Linked DNA regions of Chitinimonas arctica. The protein of the gene in region 2 interacts with the protein of the main gene of each other region in a pairwise test. Links are inferred from orthologs where the notes say so. Each region holds a gene or a part of one and is shown on either strand. Other genes may lie near its edges.

Region 1 (4,664 bases), 3.2 Mb from region 2 along the record:
CCGCGGCATCCTGTCCGATGCCGGTTTTCTTTATGCCGGTTCAGCCGTGAATGGCGAGGAGGGCTTGAAGGGCTGCCAGGACAAATCCCCGACCATCGTGCTGCTCGACATCAATCTTCCCGGCTCGGACGGCATCGACGTGCTGGCCGCGCTGCGGCGCATGCGCCGCCCCCCACGGGTCGTCATGGTCAGCGGCGAAGCGACCTTGCCGCGGGTCAAATCGGCGATGAGCCTGGGCGCCTGCGGTTTTGTCGTGAAACCCTTCACCGCCGCCAAATTGATCACCGCCGTGGAAAACTCCCTGCGGCAGCGCGATTCGCCGATCTCGTAGAAGCGATCGTCTAAACGAGCTTATTGCGCGCCAGCGGCGGGTTCTTCGCCAGGTAGCGCTTCAAGCCATTCAGCAAGGCATCGGCCATCTTGTCCTGGTAGTTTTCGTCCGCCAGCTTTTTCTCTTCTTCCGGATTGGAGATAAAGGCCGTCTCCACCAGGATGGAAGGGATATCCGGCGCCTTTAGCACGGCAAAGGCCGCCTGCTCGACCTGGCCGCGATGCAGCCGGTTGATTTCACCGATTTGCGACAGCATGGCCTTGGCCAGCTTGAGGCTGTCGTTGATGGTGGCGGTCTGGGTCAGATCCAACAGGGTTTGCGCCAGGTGCGGATCGCGCACATTCATCTTCACCCCGCCGATCAGATCCGATTCGTTCTGCGTTTGCGCGAGCCACTTGGCGGCGGTACTGGTCGCTCCGCGCTCACTCAGGGTGAAGACGGAAGAGCCGCGCGCATCGGGCTTGACGAAGGCATCCGCATGGATGGACATAAACAGGTCGGCGCCGACCTTGCGCGCCTTCACCACCCGCTGGCCCAGGGGCACGAAGTAGTCGTCGTCGCGCGTCAACACCGCCCGCATGTTCGGCTGCTTGTCGATCATGGCCTTGAGCTTCTTGCCGATGGCAAGCGTGACCGTTTTCTCATAGGTCCCGCCCTGCCCGACCGCACCGGGGTCTTCGCCGCCGTGGCCGGGATCGATGGCGACGGTCACCAGCCGGCTGATATCCAGCTTGTCGCGTTGCTCCGCCGGATCGGACGCAGGCTTGCCCGGCCCCTTCTCCGGCTTGCCGGCCGGCATGTTCTTACCGTCGTCCAGCAAGGCCAATAGCGGGTCCTCCGGCTTGGCCGGATAGAGGTCGATCACCAAGCGGTGCTGATACTCGCCGAAGGGCTCCAGGGTGAAGACCTGCGGCTTGATTTCGGCCTTCAGGTCCAATACCACCCGCACGGTGCCGGGCTTGTAGCGGCCAGCCCGCAGTTGCTTGACGTAGGGATCCTCGCTGCCGATGCGCTGGCCGATGCTGGCCAGTTCATTGCCCCAGTCGGCGCCCTCCAGATCGACCACCAGCCGATCCGGATCGGGCACCATGAACTGGTTGAACTTCAGCGGCGCGGTCGATTCGACCGTGATACGGGTATAGGCGTGGGAAGGCCAGACGCGAACGGCCACCACCCCGCTGCCGGCGAAGGCGCGGGGGGCAATGCCAAAAAGCAGCCCCGCCACCGCGCCCTGCAGCATCAAGCGGCGGGTGGGGTCGGGGCGGAAGCGGTCAAGGTTGCGAGACATGCAGCTCCGTTGGGTGTGCTGGCGACGAGCCGGAAAGCGCGTCCTTGGGCTTGCGGAAGAAGATCGACGGTCCAGTCCGGTTGCGGCAGCAGATCCGCCGCCTTGTCCGGCCATTCCACCAGGCAGACGCTGGCCGGATTGAACATCTCCCGGAAACCGGCGTCCTCCCACTCAAGCTGATCAGCAAACCTATATAAATCAAAGTGATGGAAGTATAAGTTAGAAACTACGTAAGGTTCAACCAATGTATAGGTAGGGCTTTTCACCCTCCCCACGTAACCCAGGCCGCGCAATATACCGCGCGTCAGGGTGGTCTTGCCCGCTCCCAGGTCGCCCTGCAGGAAAATTACCAAACCGCCGCGCAGCGCTTGCGCGAGCACTTCGCCCATGGCCAGCGTCGCGGCTTCGTCTGGCAGGAAGGCGCTCAGGGTATGATCTTGGCTATGCATGAAGTCACTCAATCCGATGCTGAACGAGACTGGGCCGCCCTGGCCGCCGATATCAAGCGCTGGGCGGCCGAGCTGGGTTTCGACGCGGCCGTGATCGGCGACGCCGACCTGGGCCCGGCGGCAGAGCAAAATCTGCAAGCCTGGCTGGCCGCCGGCAATCACGGCGAGATGGATTATATGGCGGCGCACGGCACCAAGCGCGCCCGTCCCGCCGAATTGGTACCCGGCACCCGCCGGCTGATCTCGCTGCGCATGAATTACCGACCGCCCAAGGCCCGCGATAGCGAGGCCGTACTGGCCGACGGCGAAGCTGCCTTCGTCTCGCGTTATGCACTGGGTCGCGATTATCACAAGGTGCTGCGTAATCGCCTACAGAAACTGGCAGAACGTATCGAAAAAGCAGTCGGCACATTCGGCTATCGCCCCTTTGTCGATTCGGCACCGGTCATGGAAGTGGAGGCCGCCGTGCGTGCCGGGCTGGGTTGGCGCGGCAAGCACAGCTTGCTATTGAACCGCGAGCACGGCTCGTTTTTCTTCCTGGGCGAGCTGTTTACCGACCTGCCACTGCCCTTGGACCCGCCCTTGCCGCAGGAACACTGCGGCCGCTGCACCAAGTGCATCGATATCTGCCCCACCCAAGCCATCGTCGCGCCTTACCGGGTCGACGCCCGCCGCTGCGTGTCCTATCTGACCATCGAGCTGAAGGGCGCCATACCCGTCGAATTCCGTCCCTTGATCGGCAATCGCGTCTACGGCTGCGACGATTGCCAACTGGTTTGCCCGTGGAACCGTTTCGCGGTGGACGCAACGGAAAGCGATTTCGCCGTACGCAATGGCCTGGATGACGTCAGCCTGGCCGAGGTCTTCGGCTGGACCGAGGCGGAATTCATGCAAAAACTGGCCGGCACCGCCATCTACCGCATCGGCTATGAGCGCTGGCTGCGCAATATCGCCGTCGGCCTGGGCAATGCACCCGGCACCCCCGCCGTGCTGGCGGCCCTGCACGCACGGCGCGACGATCCTTCCGATCTGGTACGCGAGCATGTCGCCTGGGCATTGGCCCAACACGCGGAGCGGACACGCCCGGCACCAAACAAGTAAAATCGAATACCCGCGACACCACGCCGCCCCTTCTCCAGAGTTCCCGCCATGCCATTAGCACGCGCCTCCCGCCCCATCGGGGTTTTCGACTCCGGCATCGGTGGCCTGACCGTCACCCGCGCGCTGATGGAACGGCTGCCTTTCGAAGATATCGTTTATTTCGGCGATACCGCGCGGGTGCCGTATGGGGTGAAATCCGTCAGCACCATCGAGCAATTCACCCACCAGATCGTCGATTTCCTGCTGCAGCATGAGGTCAAGCTGCTGGTGATCGCCTGCAACACCATGGCCGCCGTCGCCGCCGATTCCGTACGCAGACGGGTCTCGGTACCGGTGCTGGATGTCATCGATGCCGGCGCCCGCAATGCGGTCGCCACTACCCGCAGCGGCCATATCGGCGTCATCGCCACCCCGACCACGGTCAACTCCAATGCCTACGCCCGCGGCGTGCATGCCTTGAATCCGGAGGCGCGCGTCTATTCGCAAGCCTGTCCGCTGCTGGTGCCCCTGGTCGAGGAAGGCTGGCTTGACCACCAGGTGACCCGCTTGACCGCGCAAGAGTATCTGCGGCCGGTACTCGCCGAAAACATCGACACCCTGGTCCTGGGCTGTACCCACTACCCGCTACTGAAACCGTTGCTGGCACAGGAAGCAGGCCCCACCGTGCGGCTGGTCGATTCGGCCGTCAGCGTGGCCGAGCAAGTGGCCGGTACCCTGATCGAACTGGATCTCGCCAATCCACAGCGCGGCGAACCGAACTATCGTTACTACGTTACCGATATCCCCTTGCGCTTTCAGACCATGGGCGAGCGTTTCCTGGGCCGAAGTCTCAAGCATCTGGAGATGGTGCATTTGGGCAATTGACTAGCGAGCGCTTGGTTTGACGTGCCATCATTCGCCATGCGCCGCGAAGCTCGCTTTGTAATCTTTCCTAATTAAAATCCGGAGACATCACCATGAAACACCTTTCCGCCCTCGGTCTCGCCTTGGCCCTCTCGCTGCTGGCGGGCTGCGCCAGCGCCCCCGTCGAGCCTGCTGCTCCAGCGAAGCTGCCAAGGCCGCCCAAGCCGGTGGAACAGCTGAAACCCGCCGAATCCGTCCGCCCCGTGCCCGCCGCCCAGCCGATCGCCCAAGCAGCAGCCACAGCATCCGCCACCCCCTTGGTGGGCCGCTGGGAAGGCAAATGGACCATCGACAGCATGGGCTACGAAGGCAAGACCGTGATCGAGATCGAGCAGCTCAACGGCGACAACGTGATCGGCAAGGCCACCATGTTCGACACCCCCTATGGCGACCTGAGCGAGCCCTTCGCGCCCGGCACCTTCAACAGCGGCAAGCTGGTGGTCAAGCACCAGAACGCCAACTACACCCTGACGCTGGGCGAAAAGGACGGCAAGCTGCGCCTGACCGGCCCCATGACCTACAACAGCGACGCCGGCAGCTATAACGGCAATATCCGCGTCAGCAAGTAATGCTGAAAGGCCCGTCGCCCCGG
Region 2 (4,370 bases):
GTGTAGTTGACCGGCGACGTACCGGCCGCATTGGCCAGACGGGCACCGGTGACCGATACCGTCGAGGTGCCGCGGTTGATGATGGGTTTGCGCGCATCCAGGTTCATGCCCAGCGTCAGGCCGGCGTCGCTGAGCGCCGAACCGCCGGTGGCCTGTGCACCGATATTGGAAGTCTGGATCTGGATCGCCTGCGGCGTGGCGCCGGTGATCAGCTGCCCGTCGGAATTGGCGGCATAACCGGCCAATTTCTGGTTGTTGTTGACAATATAGCCTTCCCTGTCCAACTGGAACTGGCCATTGCGGGCATAGCTGAACGAGCCCGCCGGATCGATCATCCGGAAAAAGCCATTGCCCTGGATGGCGATATCCAGGGGGTTGTCGGTACTGGTGATATTGCCCTGCGCGAACTGCTGCGCCACCGCCGAGGTACGTCCGCCGATACCCACCTGCACATTGGTGCTGGCCAGGGTATTGGCGTAGACATCGGCGAATTCCGCACGGGCCCCCTTGTAGCCGACCGTGTTGGCATTGGCGACATTATTGCCGACCACGTCGAGGAACTTGGAAGCGGAATTGAGTCCGCTCAAACCTTGCTGGAAGCCCATGTTGTTTTCTCCTGCTGCAATTGCACTTACGGTTCGCGTTGACCGGCGACCAGCCGGCCGGGCTTATTTGATGCTGCTGACTTCGTCGTAGGGCAATTGACGCCCGTCGGCCAGGCTGAGCTTGACGCTACCGCCACTCATGGACACGCTGTTCACACCGACAAAGGTAAAACTGGCAACTTGCTTGCTGCCGCCGCCCGGCTGTACCGCGTTGGCGGCGAGGTAATATTTGCCGGCCGGCAAACTCGTACCGTTGGCCCCGACACCATCCCATTCCAACGTCTGACGACCGGACTTGAGCTTGCCCAGGTCGATCTCGTCGACTTTCTGGTTGCTGGCGTTGTACACCCCCACGGTTATCTCGCCGCCCTCGCTGGGGACTTCGATCTCGGCGCTGACCGGCTTCTGGCCGTCGAACTGGATCGTGTCGCCCGGCACCAGCACCTGCTTGCCGATCAAGCCGGCCGCCTGGTAGGACTGGCCGGCGTTGAAGGTGGCCAGCATGCCGGTGATACTGGCATTGAGGTTTTCGATACCGGATACCGTGCTCATCTGCGCCATCTGGCTGGTGCTTTGCGCACTGTCCATCGGATTCATCGGATCCTGGTTCTGCAATTGGGTAATCAGCAGCTTGAGGAAGCGGTCCTGGGTTTCCTGGCTCTTGCTCTTGCTATCACGCGCCTTATTCAGGTTATCGTAGATATCCGCACTGCTTCTGGTGCTGGTCACGGTATTCATTTCAGCCTGCCTCTATCTGCTTTCAAGCACATCAAACCTGACCCAGCTGCAAGGTTCTCTGCAGCAAGGTCTTGGCGGTATTCATCATGTCGGCATTGGTCTGGTAGGAACGCGAAGCCGAAATCATATTGGTCATTTCCTCCACCACATTGACGTTGGGCATGGCGACATAGCCATTGCCATCCGCCAAGGCATTCTTCGGGTCGTAGACCAGCCGCGGCGGCGACTGGTCTTCCGAAACCGCCGCCACCGACACCCCGACCGCCTGCGGTTGCCGTGCATGCAGCTGTGTCGCCGCGAATACCACCTGCTTGGCACGATAAGGCTGCCCGCTCGAACTGGTGGCGCTCTCGGCATTGGCGAGATTGCTGGCCGTGGTGTTCAGCCGGATGGACTGGGCCGTCATGGCCGAACCGGCGATATCGAAAACACGAAACAAGGACATATCTATCTCCTATCCAGGCCGGGCATGGCCCTATCCTATTGCGACTGCAGCGCGGTCTTGATGCCGGCGATACGTTGCTGCATAAAGGTGATACTGGCCTGGTAGCGGATCGCGTTATCGGTGAAATGGCTCATTTCGGTATTCATATCGACGGTATTGCCGTCGATGGAAGGCTGGATATCGTTGCGGTACAGCAGATCCGCTTCCAGCAAACTGTGCTGCTTGCCGCCGAGATGGCGGCTATCGGTACGGGCCAGACCCATGCCCTGCTGTCCTTTCTGACCGGCCACCGCCTTGCCCAAGGCCTGGGAAAAGTCGAAATCGCGCGCTTTGTAGCCCGGCGTATCGGCGTTGGCGATATTGCTGGCGATCACTTCCTGGCGGGTCGCACGCAGCTTCATCGCGGCCTCGTTGACGGAAAGGTATTTATCTATGCTGGACGGCATGGTGATCTCGCTGACGGTTCCGGGTGGGTCTCGACAGGGTAAAAGCACGCACCATGCCAGCACCGATTCGCTCGTCACATCAAGCAGCTGGCAAATTTCCATGGCCAGAGGCGGCAAGCCTTGCCGCTCTCGTGCGGCGGCGGGTGGCCGCCTTCTGAAACCGGTTTCCAGCCCGCAAAAGCAAAGCGGCCCTGAAAATACGGATTGCAAGATCCGTACTTTCAGGGCCGCTTCGGCAAGCTGGCCTACCGACGATGGCTAGGCTTTTTTCTCCGCCGCCATCACCCGCTGCCGCCGGCTTTCCGCCACGCACATGCCGGTGGCGACCGATACATTCAAGCTTTCCACCGAACCAAACATGGGGATATTGACCAGCACATCGCAATGCTCGCGGGTCAGGCGGCGCATGCCCTCGCCTTCGGCGCCCATCACCCAGGCCAGCGGGCCGGCCTGGTCGAAGTGGAACAGGTCGGTGCTGGCTTCCATATCGGTACCGGCAATCCAGATGCCGGCATCCTTGATGTCGCGCAGCGTGCGGGCCAGGTTGGTCACCACGATATACGGCACCACCTCGGCTGCGCCACAGGCCACCTTGGACACGGTGGCGTTGATGCCCACGGAGCGGTCCTTGGGCGCGACCACGGCATGCACGCCCATGGCATCGGCCACCCGCAGGCAGGCACCCAGATTGTGCGGGTCGGTGATGCCGTCCAGGATCAGGATCAAGGGCGGTTCGCTCAGGTCTTCCAGCACATCTTCCAGCGCAAGAAAGGTCTTGGTGGCATCGATCACCGCCGCCACGCCCTGGTGCCGTCGATGGCCGGTCAGGCCGTCCAGGCGGCTGGCATCGGCCGGGATCAAGCGCGCACCGGTATGCTCCGCCAACTTCAGCAGTTCATTCATGCGCGGGTCGTGGCGCTCGCGGGTGACATAGACTTCCAGCACGCTGTCGGGCAGGCGCGAAAGGCGGGCGGTCACGGCATGGAAGCCGTGCAGGATACGGGTATTAGCCATTTAGTTGGCGTCCTCTGAAGCATGTTCGACCAGCAGCTGCAGCGTGCGCCGCCCCTGCCATTCGTTGACGGAAAGTTGATAGACCGCTTCGACCAGGTCCGGGAGCGGCTCGAAATGCTGGAAATACATGGCCTCGAACAGCTGGCCACCCTGCCCTTCCAGCTGGAGCTTCAAATGCTTCTGCCCGACCACGCGCTGGCTACGCACCCGGAAGCGACCCTGGAAGCGCGGCGCCGGAAAACCCTGCCCCCACACCCGGCAGTCCAACCGCTCCGCCAGATCCATATTGAGCGAAACGGCATCGAGCTGGCCGTCGGTCTCTATCGTCCGGGTCAACTTGGCGTCGTCCAGCCACAGCCGGCAGACCGCTTCGAAGCTGGCGCGAAAGCGTTCCAGGCCATTCGGGTCGGCCAGGGTCAACCCGGCCGCCATGGCATGGCCGCCGAATTTGGCGATCAGGTCGGGCTCGCGCTTGGCCACCAGGTCCAGCGCATCGCGCAGATGCAGACCGGGGATGGAGCGGCCCGAGCCCTTGATTTCACCGCTCAGCCCGGCGGCAAACACCACGGTGGGCCGGTGATGGCGGTCTTTCAGGCGGCTGGCGACCAGGCCGACCACGCCCTGGTGAAAATCGGCGTCGAAAACGGTCAGGCTGTAGCGATCCTCCACGCTGATCTGGTCCAGCTTGGACTGGGCGATATCCTGCATTTCGGCTTCGATCGAGCGTCGTTCGCGATTGAGCTGATCCAGCTGGCTGGCCATCGCCAGGGCGGCATCGGCACCCTCGGCGCAAAGGCAGGCAATGCCCAGGCTCATATCGTCCAGGCGGCCGGCGGCATTCAGGCGCGGTCCCAGCATAAAGCCCAGGTCAAAGGCGCTGGCACGGCGCGGGTCGCGGCCGGCTGCCTGATAAAGCGCCAGGATGCCGGGGCAGGCACGGCCCGCCCGCATGCGCTTGAGGCCTTGCTCGACCAGGATGCGATTGTTGGCGTCCAGCTTGACCACGTCGGCCACGGTACCCAGCGCCACCAGATCAAGCAGGTCGGCCAGATTGGGTCCGGCGCCTGCGCCGAACGCGCCACGGTCGCGTAGCTCGGCACGCAAGCCCAGCAAGACATAGAA

The links. Proteins that work in one complex are often made in the same cells at the same time.
Region 1: the proteins of rlmB (region 2) and tsaE interact in binary tests that used the Escherichia coli proteins (3 or more experiments, as listed by UniProt). The link is inferred for Chitinimonas arctica from one-to-one orthologs.

What each region holds. Positions count from the first base shown.
Region 1 is NZ_CP041730.1:1,704,223-1,708,886, forward strand. The notes cover bases 320-3,295. They hold tsaE (tRNA (adenosine(37)-N6)-threonylcarbamoyltransferase complex ATPase subunit type 1 TsaE), read right to left. Parts: upstream 2,069-3,295; coding sequence 1,571-2,068; downstream 320-1,570. Other genes in these bases: FNU76_RS07620 (response regulator), read left to right, coding at 320-331; FNU76_RS07625 (N-acetylmuramoyl-L-alanine amidase), read right to left, coding at 342-1,619; queG (tRNA epoxyqueuosine(34) reductase QueG), read left to right, coding at 2,063-3,169; murI (glutamate racemase), read left to right, coding at 3,218-3,295. Outside these bases: more of FNU76_RS07620, read left to right, coding at 1-319; more of murI, read left to right, coding at 3,296-4,033; FNU76_RS07645 (hypothetical protein), read left to right, coding at 4,126-4,641. UniProt on the Escherichia coli protein: Required for the formation of a threonylcarbamoyl group on adenosine at position 37 (t(6)A37) in tRNAs that read codons beginning with adenine.
Region 2 is NZ_CP041730.1:4,887,556-4,891,925, reverse strand. The notes cover bases 1,371-4,370. They hold rlmB (23S rRNA (guanosine(2251)-2'-O)-methyltransferase RlmB), read right to left. Parts: upstream 3,249-4,370; coding sequence 2,493-3,248; downstream 1,371-2,492. Other genes in these bases: recJ (single-stranded-DNA-specific exonuclease RecJ), read right to left, coding at 3,249-4,370; flgB (flagellar basal body rod protein FlgB), read right to left, coding at 1,824-2,234; flgC (flagellar basal body rod protein FlgC), read right to left, coding at 1,375-1,788. In the rest of the region: FNU76_RS22225 (flagellar hook protein FlgE), read right to left, coding at 1-605; FNU76_RS22220 (flagellar hook assembly protein FlgD), read right to left, coding at 669-1,343. UniProt on the Escherichia coli protein: Specifically methylates the ribose of guanosine 2251 in 23S rRNA.